DNA from 3 places in the Arthrobacter sp. 2762 genome. Region 2 is predicted to be linked to each of the others. Evidence: riboswitches for the same ligand, from Rfam matches in the RefSeq annotation. Region 2 holds a riboswitch; each other region holds the start of a gene.
The links. Region 2 has a riboswitch for thiamine pyrophosphate ahead of ABIE18_RS06905 (bifunctional hydroxymethylpyrimidine kinase/phosphomethylpyrimidine kinase). Riboswitches for the same ligand answer to the same signal wherever they lie in the genome.
Positions count from the first base shown of each region.

Region 1: it holds a riboswitch for thiamine pyrophosphate, as region 2 does, so the genes downstream of both, thiC (phosphomethylpyrimidine synthase ThiC) here and ABIE18_RS06905 (bifunctional hydroxymethylpyrimidine kinase/phosphomethylpyrimidine kinase) in region 2, are expected to answer to the same signal.
Region 3: it holds a riboswitch for thiamine pyrophosphate, as region 2 does, so the genes downstream of both, thiO (glycine oxidase ThiO) here and ABIE18_RS06905 (bifunctional hydroxymethylpyrimidine kinase/phosphomethylpyrimidine kinase) in region 2, are expected to answer to the same signal.

Region 1 covers NZ_JBEPSI010000004.1:387,628-392,550, forward strand. Annotated here, with positions in the region: gene ffh (signal recognition particle protein) at 1-131, shown strand, start outside; gene ABIE18_RS10310 (alpha/beta fold hydrolase) at 242-964, shown strand; gene thiC (phosphomethylpyrimidine synthase ThiC) at 947-2,809, opposite strand; TPP riboswitch at 2,805-2,912, opposite strand; gene ABIE18_RS10320 (amidohydrolase family protein) at 2,998-4,080, shown strand; gene ABIE18_RS10325 (VOC family protein) at 4,158-4,923, shown strand, end outside.
Region 2 covers NZ_JBEPSI010000003.1:61,092-66,014, reverse strand. Annotated here, with positions in the region: gene rplU (50S ribosomal protein L21) at 1-89, opposite strand, end outside; gene ABIE18_RS06905 (bifunctional hydroxymethylpyrimidine kinase/phosphomethylpyrimidine kinase) at 468-2,018, opposite strand; TPP riboswitch at 2,010-2,108, opposite strand; gene ABIE18_RS06900 (Rne/Rng family ribonuclease) at 2,281-4,923, opposite strand, start outside.
Region 3 covers NZ_JBEPSI010000004.1:26,076-30,998, reverse strand. Annotated here, with positions in the region: gene ABIE18_RS08735 (4a-hydroxytetrahydrobiopterin dehydratase) at 1-255, opposite strand, end outside; gene ABIE18_RS08730 (thiazole synthase) at 270-1,067, opposite strand; gene thiS (sulfur carrier protein ThiS) at 1,072-1,308, opposite strand; gene thiO (glycine oxidase ThiO) at 1,305-2,573, opposite strand; TPP riboswitch at 2,566-2,683, opposite strand; gene thiE (thiamine phosphate synthase) at 2,711-3,394, shown strand; gene ABIE18_RS08710 (ferritin-like fold-containing protein) at 3,437-4,105, opposite strand; gene ABIE18_RS08705 (RNB domain-containing ribonuclease) at 4,147-4,923, shown strand, end outside.

The sequences.
Region 1 (4,923 bases), on a different contig from region 2:
ACGCCGAGGCCAAGCGGGCCAACGCGGCTTCGGCAGCGCCTACGGGAGCAGCATTCGGCCAGGGCGCTGCGGACTTCGATCCGTCCACGCTGAACCTCCCCAAGGGCTTCGAGAAATTCCTGGGTAAGTAACCCGATTTTCCATCCCAGCCAAAATGACAGTTGACGCCGTTGTGAAAGCCCATAACGGCGCCAACTGCTCTTTTGGCGGGGATGTCAGGGCTCTGGACTAGGGTGAATCCATGCACAAGCAGCGCGTAGTCTTCGTCCACGGACTGGGGAGCTTTGGCGCATCGGCATGGCCCAAGCAGCACGGCATGGCCCTGTCCTATGACGCGCTTTTCCTCCGCCGGCACGGCTTTGATCCCGTGGCCGAACCCTTGGAATCCGATGTCGCTGCTGACATCGGCATCGTCCTGTCTTCGCTGGCGGATTCAGGTGGCGGCCATATCGTGGCTCATGAGCAGGGCGCAATCTCTGCAATGCTCGCAGCGGTTGAACGGCCGGACCTGGTGCACTCCCTGACACTCGTTGAGCCGGCCTGTTTATCCTTGACGGCCGAGCTGCCCGCTACGGCATTCCATCGTTCGCTGATGGAGCCGCTGTTTGACGTGCGGAACCAAGTCAACGACGCCGACTACGAACGTGAGTACTTCAGGCGCGCGTTTTCAGCCGAAGCGGGCGGGCTGGACAGTCCGGAAGCGCGCCGTTCCGCACGTCGCCTTCGGCTCCAGGCGCCCCCTTGGGAGGCGCCCTTGCACATCGTCCCTGGCGTACCGACCCTTGTCCTTACGGGCGGGTGGGAGCCATTGTATGAAGAAATTGCCAGGTACCTGGAGGAAACCGGCGCCCTCCGACGCATAGCAGCGGGAGGGCACCGGCCTCAGGACTCGGGGGATGGAGACCGGATTATTCGCTCTTTTGTAGCTGACGTCGTCCGGACGAGGTCAGTTAAGGTTTCCTGACGCGCCCGCCGCTTGGGTGGAGGGCGCCTGGGTAGAGGGAACCTGCAGCTCCGGGAGGTAGACCTTGCCGCCTGATGCCAGGAACTCTTCGCTCTTCTCCCGCATCCCGCTGTACATTTCCGCAATGGCTGCCTGCGACTCCGCTGATCCGTATTCGTCGCGGATGTCCTGGCTGATGCGCATGGAACAGAATTTGGGTCCGCACATCGAGCAGAAGTGGGCTGTCTTCGCCGGTTCCGCTGGAAGTGTTTCGTCGTGGAATGCCTCTGCCGTGACAGGGTCCAGGGAAAGTGCGAACTGGTCGCGCCAACGGAATTCGAAGCGGGCCTTGGACAGGGCATCGTCGCGTTCGTTCGCGCCAGGGTGGCCCTTGGCGAGGTCAGCGGCGTGCGCCGCGATCTTGTACGTGATGACGCCGGTCTTGACGTCGTCTTTGTTCGGCAGCCCGAGGTGCTCCTTCGGCGTCACGTAGCAGAGCATGGCGGTGCCGTAGCGGGCGATCTCCGTGGCGCCGATGGCTGAAGTGATGTGGTCGTAGCCGGGGGCAACATCAGTGACCAGGGGACCCAGTGTGTAGAACGGTGCGCCCTTGCAGAGTTCCTGTTGGCGCTCTACGTTCTCCCGGACCAGGTGGAACGGCACGTGGCCGGGTCCTTCGACCATCACCTGGACGTCGAACTCCCAGGCCCGCTGCGTCAGTTCGGCGAGGGTGTCCAGCTCGGCGAACTGGGCAGCGTCGTTGGCATCTGCCGTGGCGCCCGGGCGCAGCCCGTCGCCCAGGGAGAACGCGACATCGTACTTGGCGAAAATTTCGCACAGCTCATCGAAGTGCGTGTAGAGGAAGTTTTCCTGGTGGTGCGCCAGGCACCAACCAGCCATGATCGAGCCGCCACGGGAAACGATGCCGGTGACGCGGTTGGCTGTCAGCGGCACGTAACGAAGCAGCACGCCTGCATGGATGGTCATGTAGTCAACACCCTGCTCGCACTGCTCGATGACGGTGTCGCGGAAGATCTCCCACGTGAGTTTGTTGGCTTCGCCGTTGACCTTTTCAAGGGCCTGGTAGATCGGGACAGTTCCGATGGGGACGGGGGAGTTGCGGATGATCCACTCACGGGTGGTGTGGATGTCATCTCCGGTGGACAGGTCCATAACGGTGTCGGCACCCCATTGCGTCGCCCACTGCAGCTTGTCTACTTCTTCGGCAATGGAGCTCGTGACGGCGGAGTTGCCGATGTTGGCATTGATCTTGACCAGGAATGCCTTGCCGATGATCATCGGCTCGGATTCCGGGTGGTTGATGTTGTTGGGAATGATTGCCCGGCCTGCGGCGACTTCACTCCTGACGAGTTCAACATCGCAGTTCTCACGCAACGCCACGAACTGCATTTCAGGCGTGATGACGCCCTGCCTGGCGTAGTGCATCTGGGTGACGGTCTTGCCCTCGACGGCGCGGCGGGGCACCGGCTGCGCGCCCTTCCACTCTGCTGACGCTGCTCCGCGGCGGACGGCCGACTTGCCGTCGTCGAGCAGGTTCCGTTCGCGGCCGGAGTACGCTTCCGTGTCGCCGCGGCCCTCAATCCAAGCGGCCCGGAAGGGCTCCAGGCCCACTACGGGATCGCTGCCCGGCCCCGCGGTTCGGTACACCTGCAGTGGAGCGTTTGCTTCGCCGTTGGGGGACGGTTCAAGAGCGATCTCCGTGACGGGGACCCGGATGCCGTTCGCGGGGTCTTCCAGCCACGCCAGCGAATGGGATTTCAGCGACTGTGTGACGCTTCCCGCCGTATTTTCGCTGGTATTGGCCTGGCTTTGGGCAGGGCTGTGCTGTGTTTCGGTGGTGCTCAAAGGATTACTCACTTCCTTCGCCGGCATTACCCGGACAGGTTCAACGGTCGCAGACTGCCTCAGTCCGATCTCAGCCCCTGCAGGGGCCCCCGTGTGGTCGTAGACGAAGCTACCACAGCCCGCGGCCTGAGCCCCAGTCATATCCGAACACGTCGAGCCTGAACCACGGTGCGCACTAGGCTTTTGCCATGGCCAACATCATCGAATTCACTGGTCCTGTGCTTGTGGCAGGAGACGACCAACGGCACGGGCTGTGGTCCGTCGATGGCAAACTGACGTTCGAACGTCCCGTGACGCCACCCGATTCCGTGCTGGATGGATGGGTCCTTCCCGGTTTTGTTGACGCCCATTGCCATATTGGACTTGGCGTTGGCGGGGCGGTTGATGAGCAGACGACTCTTGCCCAGGCGCAAGCGGACCTTCAGGCCGGTACGTTGCTGATCCGCGATGCTGGGTCGCCCAGCGACACGCGGTGGGTGCAGCAGCGCCGAGACCTGCCCCGACTCATCAGGGCAGGCCGCCACATCGCCCGGAGCCGGCGTTACCTGCGTGGCTTAGGCCACGAAGTGGAGCCGGACGAACTGGTGGAGACGGTCCGCAAGGAAGCCCGGGACGGGGACGGTTGGGTCAAGATCGTCGGAGACTGGATCGACCGCGACGCCGGTGACCTTGCAGCTTCCTTTCCCGCGGACGTGGTCCGGGATGCCATAGCGGCCGCCCATGACGAAGGGGCCCGGGTGACGGCCCACTGCTTCGCTGAAGACACCATCGACGACATGCTCGACGCCGGAATTGATTGCATTGAACACGCCACCGGCCTCTTGCCGCGGCACATTCCCCGTCTCGTTGAGCAGTCCGTCCCGATTGTTCCTACGTTGGTAAACATCGCGACTTTTCCGGATATCGCCGCCCAGGCTGCCCCGAAGTTTCCTGGGTACGCCGACCATATGACGCGTCTTTGGGAGCGACGCCGTGAGCGGGTGTTGGAGGCTTTTGAAGCCGGCGTGACGATCTTTGCGGGAACGGATGCCGGCAGCGTGATCAAGCACGGCCGGATAGCGGATGAGATGCAGGAACTGCACGACGCCGGCCTGCCGCCTGCCGCCGTCCTCGACGCCGCCTGCTGGCGGGCCCGAAAGTGGCTGGGAGCCGAAGGAATCAGCGAAGGTGCCAGTGCCGACGTCGTGGTCTGCCGTGAGGATCCTCGCCAGAGGATCCGTACCGTCGGGAGCCTGAACCATGTTGTCCTGCGAGGAAACGTAGTCCGCTAGGAATAAATTGAAGCTTCAAGTAATTTAGATAGGTAGAACGTGCCGAAGGGCGGCCACCTATGAACCGGGAGCTTCACATGACCACAGCATCAAGCCAGGACCTCCTTCCTGCCGAACTCACCATGGGCACCGTCATGCTCAAGGTTGGCGACATGAAGCTCATGAGTGACTACTACCTAAGGGCTCTGGGCCTTGAGGTTGTTGCCGAGCAGGACGGCGGACTTTACTTGGGGCGGCTGGGGAAGCCGGTGGTTCACCTCGCACCCGCCGCCGGCCTGCAGATTCCGGGTCGCGGCGAAGCGGGACTTTTCCATACGGCCATCCTTTTCCAGGACCAGCCGTCCCTTGCGGCCACGATCGCCACGGCCGCCGAATATGAACCACGCGCATTTGTGGGCAGTGCCGACCATCTGGTGAGTGAAGCGTTCTATTTCACTGATCCCGAAGGCAATGGGATTGAGCTCTATTACGACAAGCCGCGCGATGTCTGGCAGTGGGATGGCAAGAATGTGGTTATGGACAACGTTGCTTTGCCGCCCCAGCGCTTCCTCCAGCAACACTTGAGTGAGGCTGCCGTGACTGGCCAGCGGGAAGCCGCTGCCGGCGTCGGGCACGTGCACCTCCAAGTAGGTGACGTGCAGACCGCCCAGGATTTTTATGTGGACACGCTGGGTTTTGAGAGGACAGCGGGCTGGCATGGGCAGGCGTTGTTTGTTTCCGCGGGCGGCTACCACCACCATATGGCGATGAACGTGTGGAACAGCCGCGGGGCCGGGCCTCGCCGGGATACCCTGGGCCTGGGCGAAGTCCTGATCGAGGTTCCATCTGCCGATGACGTCGCCG
Region 2 (4,923 bases):
GCTCCACCGGGGACGCGGTTAAGCGTTACGTAGTCTCCAACGGAAACTTTTTCTTGGCGGCCGCCTGCGCGGACAATCGCGTACACCACTTGGGTACTCACTTCTCTCGACGTTTCTTACTAAATTTGCGTGCGGAACCTTGAACCGGAATCAGGCTTGGTTCGCGCTGTGCCTCAACGCCGTGGACTTCAGATCGAAGCCCGCGAGTCATCCCATGAACAATTCCAAGGGGCATAACCCAAGTGTTGGCGTAAGCACCGAAGATCAAGATTACGCTAGTTTGACCTTCAGCTGCAAATGAGGCCGGGTCCGGAGGCTATCGGGTGACTTGCGTCACCAGTTGTAACGGACTCTCCCGGCACCGTGCCCATACAGCCTACAGGATTTGCGCCGGGATACTGCGGTTTGGCCCGCGACGCGCTGGAGCTTTGTGGATTTGTTCCACGCGGCAACCTCGGAAACCCTGCTCAGGCGAAGAGCCTGGGGGCATCAAAGAACGCAGTTTCGTAGCGGCAGGACTGGGCGAAGGCCTCAACCATGGCCTTGCGTTCCTGCACAGAGGCGCCAACTGCCGCAGCATCGGTAATGTCGATCGCCTTCCGGGTTGCGGCAGCAAACTCCTCGTCCGCGTACGTCTTCAACCATGCGGCGTAAGGGTGGTCGCTGGGAGCCCCTGCTTGGACATACGCCCCGTGAAGTTGCTGCCCTACCTCCGCGTACAGCCAGTAGCAGGGCAGGATTGCCGCCAGCAAAACGGCGTAACTGCCCGAAGCCGACGTCGCCAGCAGATGGTCCACGTACGACCTTGTCACGGGTCCGGTCTCTGTCGAAGCCGGACGCGTGCTCAGCCAGTCCCGGTGGAGCTCGGACTCCACTTCAAGGCAGAGTTGCGATGACTTTGCCCAGAAGAGCTGCTCTTCTTCAGTGGGGGCAAGTGCACCTGCGCGCGCCAAAACCCGGGAGTAGCCGTTCAGGTAGATGGCATCCTGGGCGAGGTAATAGTTGAACTGGGGCTCCGGGAGGCGCCCGGACTGCAGGCCTTGGATGAAGCCGAGGCCGTAAATTGCGTCCAATTCCGGTGCAGCTTCGGCCCACAGCCGCGCGGCAAAGTCGCCGGACTTCCCTGCAGGATACAGCGCTGGCTCCATGTGCTGGAAGTGGTGGACCGGCCCGCTGCCCTTGCCTACCTCGAGCCGGTCGGCCGCCGCGAGGGCCTGCAGCAGCCACGGCTTGACCTCGCGGAGTGATGCCTCCCAATCGTCCCTGCGGGCTTGGACCGTGGCCAATGCCGAGGAGAGTGAGCACCCCGTTCCGTGGCTGTTCCTGGTATCCACTCGGGGCCCAGGCACCTCGATGACGTCCTGCCGCAGCAAGCCACTCGTATTGACCAGCGCATCCGGACAGTCGTTTCCTGCCAAATGGCCGCCCTTCACCAAAACCGTCGTTCCACACTCAGCAGCCAGTCGCTTGCCTTGGTCAAGCGCCGTGGCCCAATCCGGGGCTTCGGGCTCACCCAACAACATCGCCAGTTCGGGAAGGTTTGGGGTGATGAGATCCGCCAACGGCAAGAGGCTGCGCAAAGATGCTTCGGCGCTCTCACGCAGAAGACGGTCGCCACTGGTGGCCACCATCACCGGGTCAAGGACCACGACGGCGGGACGCACCTCCTCGAGCCAGTTACGGACTTCGTCGATGACGGCCGCGTCACCCAACATCCCGATCTTGACCGCATCAATGTCAATATCGCTGCTGATCGCGTCCAGTTGCTGACGCAGGAACTCCACAGGCGGAACATGGACTGCGCTGACGCCCAGGGTGTTCTGGGCCGTCAAAGCCGTGATGGCAGCCATGCCATAGCCGCCGTGCGCTGCGATGCTCTTCAGGTCTGCCTGGATTCCGGCGCCGCCAGAAGGATCCGAGCCGGCAATGCTGAGCACCCGCGGATGCGGCCGGGCTGGGACTGCTCCGATACCAGCGGGGTAGACAGGGTAGACAGCGGAATTCGACGATGAAGCCATGGTGGACATCCCTTCGCCGGTGCTAACCGGACAGGTTCAACGGGTCTGGATCTCAGCCAGGCCCAGTGCCCGGCACCCCGTGTCAGTTTCCAAGCGTAGCCCGGAACCCCGTCGGTCCGGGAACCGGACGGCCTCGGGGAATGGATGTGACTGGCAGCAACAAAAAAGTCCCGCAACATCCGCCGTAAACGGATGCTGCGGGACTGTCTCACTGATTCGGGACTGTCTCACTACTTAACGACTGTCACTGCTTTTGCCGTGCTTACAACTCGGAAGCAGGAACTCCGACCCCAAGGATGATGGGCTCGTCCGCTGCCTTCTTTGTGGCAGGCTCTTCCGCTGCCGGCGCCTTGGCTTCATGGGCCGATCCACCTGCGGCGGCAGCAGTTACGTCGTGATGTTCCACGCTGGTTTCGTTTGCCGCACCCTGCGCCCTGCTGGCGCTGCGGTTCCTTCGGCCGCGACGGCCACGCGAACGCGACGAATGATCGTGCTCATCTGTAATGACAGCAGAAGCACTGGCCGCGGAAACGGCGGAGGCAGTCGCAGGTTCGGAAACGGTATCCGTGGCCTCTTCCTCCGCAGCCGGTGCGGCACCGAGGTGCGAGAACGCCTCAGCCAGCAGGTCCAAGCTCATGGCCGGCTTGCCGGCAGGTGGTTCCTCGTGGTGTTCCACAAACGGAAGAGCCACTTCTTCGCCACCGAAGCGCAGAACAGGGGTGGACCGTGCTTCCCGAACCGCTGCTTCGTGACTGGCGGCATCAAGTGCAGCCGGTACCCCGGCATCGCCGGTTGCAGCTTCAGGGGCGGATTCATCGGTGTGACCCTGCTGGCCTGCTGCGCGGGCCAGCTCCTCCGCACGGTGAACCTCGTCGTCGTGCAGGTGGGCAGCATGCGCTGCGGCGGCGATGGTGGCAAGAGCTGCCCTGGTCGCCTCAGCCTTCGCCTGGCGGACAGGGTCCACGGACTCCGTGGCCGCCGGAGCCACGGGGGCGGCGGCGGTGCTGTGGACAGCAGGGGGCACTTCGGCCGTTGCCGGTCCCCCGCCTTTCCCGCGGCGACGCTTGCGATCAGTGCGTGCAGCAGGCTGTTGGGGTTCGGCGTGCGGACGGTGGTGCTCGGCAGCCACAACGTTGGCGCGTCGGTGTTCCACGGGCTCATCATGGGTGACGACACCACGCCCGGCACAGTGCTCGCACTGCTCACCAAACACCTCAAGCAGGCCTGTGCCCATGCGCTTGCGCGTCATCTGCACCAGGCCCAGCGACGTCACTTCGGCCACTTGGTGCTTGGTGCGGTCACGGCCCAGGCATTCCACCAAACGGCGGAGCACCAGGTCACGGTTCGATTCGAGGACCATGTCAATGAAGTCGATGACGATGATGCCACCGATATCACGCAGGCGCAGCTGGCGAACCACTTCCTCGGCCGCTTCGAGGTTGTTCTTGGTGACTGTTTCTTCCAGGTTTCCGCCGCTGCCGGTGAACTTACCCGTGTTAACATCCACCACGGTCATGGCTTCGGTGCGGTCGATGACAAGGGAACCGCCGGACGGCAGGAAAACCTTGCGTTCCAGTGCCTTGTGGATCTGTTCGTCGATCCGCCAGGCAGCAAAAATGTCCTGGTCCTTGGTCCACTTCTCAAGGCGGCCTACCAAATCGGGAGCAACGTAGGTGACGTAAGCCTCGATGGTGTCCCAGGCGTCGTCGCCGGAAACGATCAGCTTGGAGAAATCTTCGTTGAAGACGTCCCGGACAACCTTGATGGTGAGGTCGGGTTCGCCATAGAGCAGTTCCGGAGCCAGCACCTTGGTGGAGGACGCCTGCCCTTCAATGCCTTCCCACTGCGCGCGCAAACGGTTGATGTCGTGCGTCAGCTCTTCCTCGGACGCACCTTCAGCGGCCGTGCGCACAATGACGCCGGCGTTCTCCGGCAAGCGGTCCTTGAGGATGCGCTTGAGGCGGTTGCGTTCGACGTCGGGCAGTTTGCGCGAGATACCGGTCATCGAACCGCCCGGCACGTACACAAGGTAGCGGCCCGGCAAGGAAATCTGGCTGGTGAGGCGGGCGCCCTTATGGCCAACAGGGTCCTTGGTAACCTGCACCAGGACGGAATCACCGGACTTCAACGCATTCTCGATCCGGCGCGGCTGGCCCTCAAGGTTCACTGCGTCCCAATTCACTTCACCGGCATACAACACCGCATTGCGGCCCCGTCCGATGTCAACAAAAGCAGCCTCCATGGAAGGCAGAACATTCTGGACCTTGCCCAGGTACACGTTGCCAATGAGGGAGTCCTGCTGGGTCTTGGACACAAAGTGCTCGGCCAATACGCCATCTTCAAGGACCGCGATCTGGATTCTGTCGTCGCGCTGGCGGACGATCATCTGGCGATCCACGGACTCGCGGCGGGCAAGGAACTCAGCCTCTGTAATCACCTGGCGGCGGCGTCCGGTCTCCCGGGACTCGCGGCGGCGCTGCTTCTTGGCCTCAAGCCTGGTGGAACCCTTAACGCTGGTAACCCGGTTTGACGGGGCCGTCTCAGTGATCGGGCGGGGCGCGCGGACACGGGTCACCGTGTTGGGCGGGTCATCGTCAGAGCCGCCCGTCAGTTCGAGATCCTGGTCACCTCGGCGACGACGCCGACGACGACGCGACGTGACGCCCTCTTCGAGCGCTTCCGCTGCCGGAGCATCTTCGTCATCCTCACTCTCTGCACCGTCTTCGGACTCGGTCTCATCCCGTTCTGTGCCGCGGCGGCCACGGCGGCCGCGGCTCCGGCGACGACGACGGCTGCTGGAATCCTCCAGCTCGTCAGTTGACCCGGTTTCCGGAGTTTCTTCTTCAGCCTCTTCGGCCTTTTCCTCGACGGCCGGACGTGCCACCGTGCTGAGGTCAGGGGCCTG
Region 3 (4,923 bases), on a different contig from region 2:
GTCGCGTTGGGTCACCTGGCCGCCTGCGTCATGGGAAACGTAACGCAAGAACACCCTGTTGAAACGCCAGTCAAGATCCGGGTGGTGGTTCTGTTCCTCGGCGATCCGGCCAATGGCGGCGATGAGCGCCAAGGCGTCGGCCGCCGTCGAGGTTTTGAACACTGTCACGAGGCCGTCCTGGAGCTTCCAGTCCGGAAGGTCCTTGAGGGCGGCCTCCAGGGCGACCTGGGTCAACGGCTCTTTCCTGTCAGCCACCACTGCTCCTTCATTCAGAGGAACTCTGCCCGGCCCTCCATGGCCGATGACGCGAGGGCGTGCTCCCGGCGCGGGATACGGCCAGCCTGCTTGGCCAGCCTACCGGCGATCACCGCGTGTTTGAAGGCTTCGCCCATCTGCACCGGGTTCTGAGCACGGGTCACGGCCGTTGCCAACAGGACAGCATCGCAGCCCAGCTCCATGGCCAGCGCGGCATCAGAGGCAGTCCCGATGCCGGCGTCGAGTACTACGGGAACAGAGGCCCGGGACACGATCAGTTCGATGTTGTGCGGGTTCAGGATGCCCAGCCCCGTTCCAATAGGCGAGCCGAGGGGCATGACTGCTGTGGCACCCAGGTTTTCCAGACGCAGCGCAAGGACAGGATCGTCATTGGTGTAGGCGAAGACCTTGAAGCCACGGTTCACCAGCTGTTCGGTTGCCTCCACGAGTTCCACCGCGTCCGGAAGGAGCGTATGTTCATCGGCGATGACTTCCAGCTTCACCCAGTCCGTCTCCAGCGCCTCCCGGGCGAGCTCCGCGGTCATCACTGCGTCTTTGGCAGTAAAACAGCCAGCGGTGTTGGGCAGGACCCGGATGTTGTGATCCAGCAGGAGTTGAAACAGTGAACCTGTCTCGGCCGGTGAGTACCGGCGCATTGCCACAGTGGTCAGTTCCGTCCCTGAGGCCAGCAGGGCTGCTCCCAGCCCGCCAAGACTCGGCGCTCCACCGGTACCCATGATAAGGCGGGAGCCGAATTCGACGCCGTCGATCACCAAAGCATCAGTGCGGATGTCAGTTTTTGCTGCGGTCATTTTTTCAGCCTCCCTGGACTGCGGTTACGAGTTCGAGTTCGTCTCCATCGGCGAGCGCAGTCGCGGCCCATTGGCTGCGCGGCACCACCTCGGAATTGCGTGCGACGGCGACACCCAGCTTGCCGCCGTCGGCTGCCTGTCCCCGGTGGTCCAGGATGCGGCCTGTGATGGCGCTGACGAGCGTGCTGACGGATGCGTCGTCCGCCACGGCGTGTTCGGAGCCGTTGAGTTTGATGTTCATGGTGTGTCCTTGATTGCTGGTTGGAGGCGGTGATCCTGCGTTGCCGTAAATCGATCAGGCCGGAAAATGGACCATCGGGGGTCGGCTGAGCCGCTGATCAGCCCGCCTACGATTTTGGCGGCCACAGGCGTCAACAGAACGCCGTGGCGGAAGAACCCGGACGCGATCACGAGACCGTCCATGGTGCCCTCAGGCCCTGAAACACGTCCCAGTCCAGAAACGCGTCCAAGTAATGGTGCGTTGTCCGGAGTGCCGGGCCGTGCGCGTGCTGTCGTTTCCAACAGTTCCAGCTCCGCCACCGCAGGCACCAGCACTTGGGCGTCCCGCAGGAGTTGATAGACGCCCCCGGCGGAGACTGCATTGGTGGAAGCGGATAGACCGTCCTCGCGCTGCGTGGCTCCAATCACCACCGTGCCATCGTCCCGGGGCACGATGTAGACCGGCACCCCGCGGACCATGCCCCGGATGGTGGATGTGAGGAGGGGCTGGAGGTGTTGGGGAACGCGCAGCCTCAGGATGTCGCCGTAAACGGGCCGCAGGGGCAGCGTGAGCCCCTCGGGGAGATTGCCGATCCTTGCCGCATCCAGCCCGCAGGCAATTACAGTTTCTGGGGCCAAAACGACGGTGCCGGAATCGACTTCAACCCCCGAGACGCGGTCTCCGTCCCAGAGCAAACGGGATGCGTGGAGCGGCAGGGCGAAACCGTCCTCCGCTCCGGAAACCCACGTTGCGTCACTTGGTCCGTGCGCTGCCAACCCTTCCATGAGGCACCGTGCAAGGCGCCGCGGATCCACTTGGTGATCGGCCGGTATCTCGAAGGCACAGGAAATCTGTGGGCTCAGCAAAGGCTCACGCTCGCGCGCTTCCCGCAATGATAATGGCTCCACGTGCAGCCCCGCGGCCTGCTGGACTGTGCGGAGGTCTGCCAGCGCGCGGCGGTCGGCGGCGTCGGCACCAACGGCGATTGTCGACGTCGTGCGGTATCCGGTGGCTGGTTCGCCGCCATGGACGCTCCGGATGAAAGCGGGCCACAGTTGGGAGGATTCCAGCATGAGTTCCAGGAGGTCTTCCTCCTGGTAGTGGAGTTCACTGACCGGAGCCAGCATGCCGGCGGCAGCGAACGTCGCACCCGCTGCGGGGGTGGGATCAACGAGGACCACAGAGCGGCCCTGGCGGCGGGCTTCGTGGGCAATGCCAAGGCCGATGATGCCGCCACCAACGACTGCGACGTCTGCCTGCAAGGGGTTTTGGCGGGATTCTGCCATATGTTTCCTTCCCTACGCCGGTATTAGCCGGATCAGGTCAAGCGGTCGGCGCTGAAGCCCTCTCAGCCGGACGGTCATATGACGCTGTCACGGCTCCCGCAGTACGTGCCCAGTTTAGAGGAACTACTCTGGTTTCCATGACCCAGCATGATGTCCACACCACTGCCCGCCTCTACTTGTGCACTGATGCCCGCAAAAGCCAGGGCGATTTTGAAGACTTCGTCGACGCCGCGTTCGAGGGCGGCGTAGACATCATCCAGCTTCGCGACAAGACGCTCGAGGCTGCCGAGGAGCTTGAGGTCCTGGAGGTTCTGCATAACGTGGCCCAACGGCACGGGCGGCTGTGGGCCGTCAACGACCGCGCCGATGTTGCCAGTATTTCCGGGGCTCCGGTGTTCCATATCGGGCAAAAGGACATCCCCCTGCGCGCCGCACGGCACCTCCTCCACGACCGCACCGTGATCGGCCTCTCCACCCATACGCCGGAGCAGGTTGACGCCGCGATAGCTGCCTCCCCTGGCAGGAGCGGACTGGATTATTTCTGTGTTGGTCCGGTGTGGGCAACGCCCACAAAGCCAGGCCGTGAAGCAGTTGGGATGGACCTGGTCACATATGCCGCGGAAGCCGTGAAGCGCGCGGATGAGGAGACCGTAGGTGGCGTCCTCCTCCCCTGGTTCGCGATTGGCGGCATCGACCTCACCAACGTTGAACAGGTGGTGGCTGCGGGAGCGAGCCGGATCGTCGTGGTGCGGGCCATCACTGAGGCGGAGGATCCGACGGCGGCGGCCAAGACACTGCTGGAAGCGCTCGACGCCGGATGAGCAGCGGCGCCCGGATGGCCCCGAAGGGTCTGCGAACGCGTCCTAAGCCGTAAGCCCGAGCCCTGACATCCGGCGGCCGTGCCGCTCGGCAAGCTCGGCGGTGAGCGCTTTAACTGCCGTACGCGTATCCCCTCCGCCCTTGAGCATCGGTCCCAAGTGAGGATGTTCCATGCCGACGCGTTGGGCTTGGGTCAATGCTTCACCGACGAGGCGGCGACCCCACAAAGCGAGTCGCGATGCCAGGCGCGGGTCATCAGCCAGGGCCCGACGCAGGAGGATGCGGAGTACTTCCGTGGCTTGGTCGGCGGAGGCAACCTTCTGGACAAAGAGTTGCGTCCCGCCGTCAAGGAACGAAGCCACCATCCGGTAAAAATCTGACGACACGGTGTCGATCACATAGGCCTTCATGACTGATTCAAACCAATCCGCTGGCCTTGTTCGCTCATGGAAGTGGTCAAATGAGCGCTGGAACGGAAGCATGGCTTCTTCCGCATCGAGTCCCATCTCCGATAGCCGGCTGCTGATCAAGGCAAAGTTTCCGTAGGCGCCTACGGCGATCTTTGCCAGCACTGCCCTGTCATGGAGAGTGGGAGCGTACCGGGAATCGAAAGACAACCGACCAAACGCCGAGAGCTCGCCGTAGGCCATGGCTCCCAGCAGCTCCGAGGCGAGACGCTGGACGCGAGCATTGTCGTCCGTGGAAGTGCTCATGGTCCAAGACTATCCAGCGATTTCGGGCTAACCTGATTTTCGTGTCACATCATCGGATTTCGCCCAACGTCGACGACTCGTCGGACCAGCTCGCAGAGGCATTTGCAGCCCTCCGGAGCGAGCTGGAACTTCCGGGCGAATACCCAACCGAGGCCGTGGCGGAAGCCCGGAAAGCCGTAGAACACCACAGGCTGCCGGACCGCGACCTCCGGGACATTCCGTTCGTGACCATCGATCCAGCCACGTCCACGGACCTGGACCAAGCGGTGTTCATTGAACGTGCCGGTGACGGTTACAAAGTCCTCTACGCAATCGCGGATGTGCCATCCTTTGTTGCTCCCGGTGGGGCGCTTGACGCAGAAACACGACAACGGGGGCAAACGTTCTACGCTCCTGACGGGAGAATCCCGCTGCACCCGGAGGTTATCAGCGAGAACGCCGGAAGCCTGTTGGCTGGTCAGGACTGCAGCGCCTTCGTGTGGGACTTCGAGCTGGACCACAATGCGGAAGTATCCGCCACGTCCGTGGCTCGGGGCACTGTCCGAAGTCGCGCCAAGCTGAGTTACAGGGGCGCCCAGGAACAGATCGATGCCGGCACCGCCCCGCCGGTGCTTCAGCTCCTCAAGGAGGTTGGCCTGAAGCGGGCGGAACTGGAACGTCTGCGCGGTGGCGCCAACCTGAACATGCCGGAGCAGGAAATCGTCCAGGCGACCGGTGGCGGCGGCTACAGGATTGTGGCCGCGCCCTCCCTACCTGTGGAGGACTGGAACGCGCAGATATCCCTGATGACCGGTATGGCGGCGGCCCAACTGATGCTC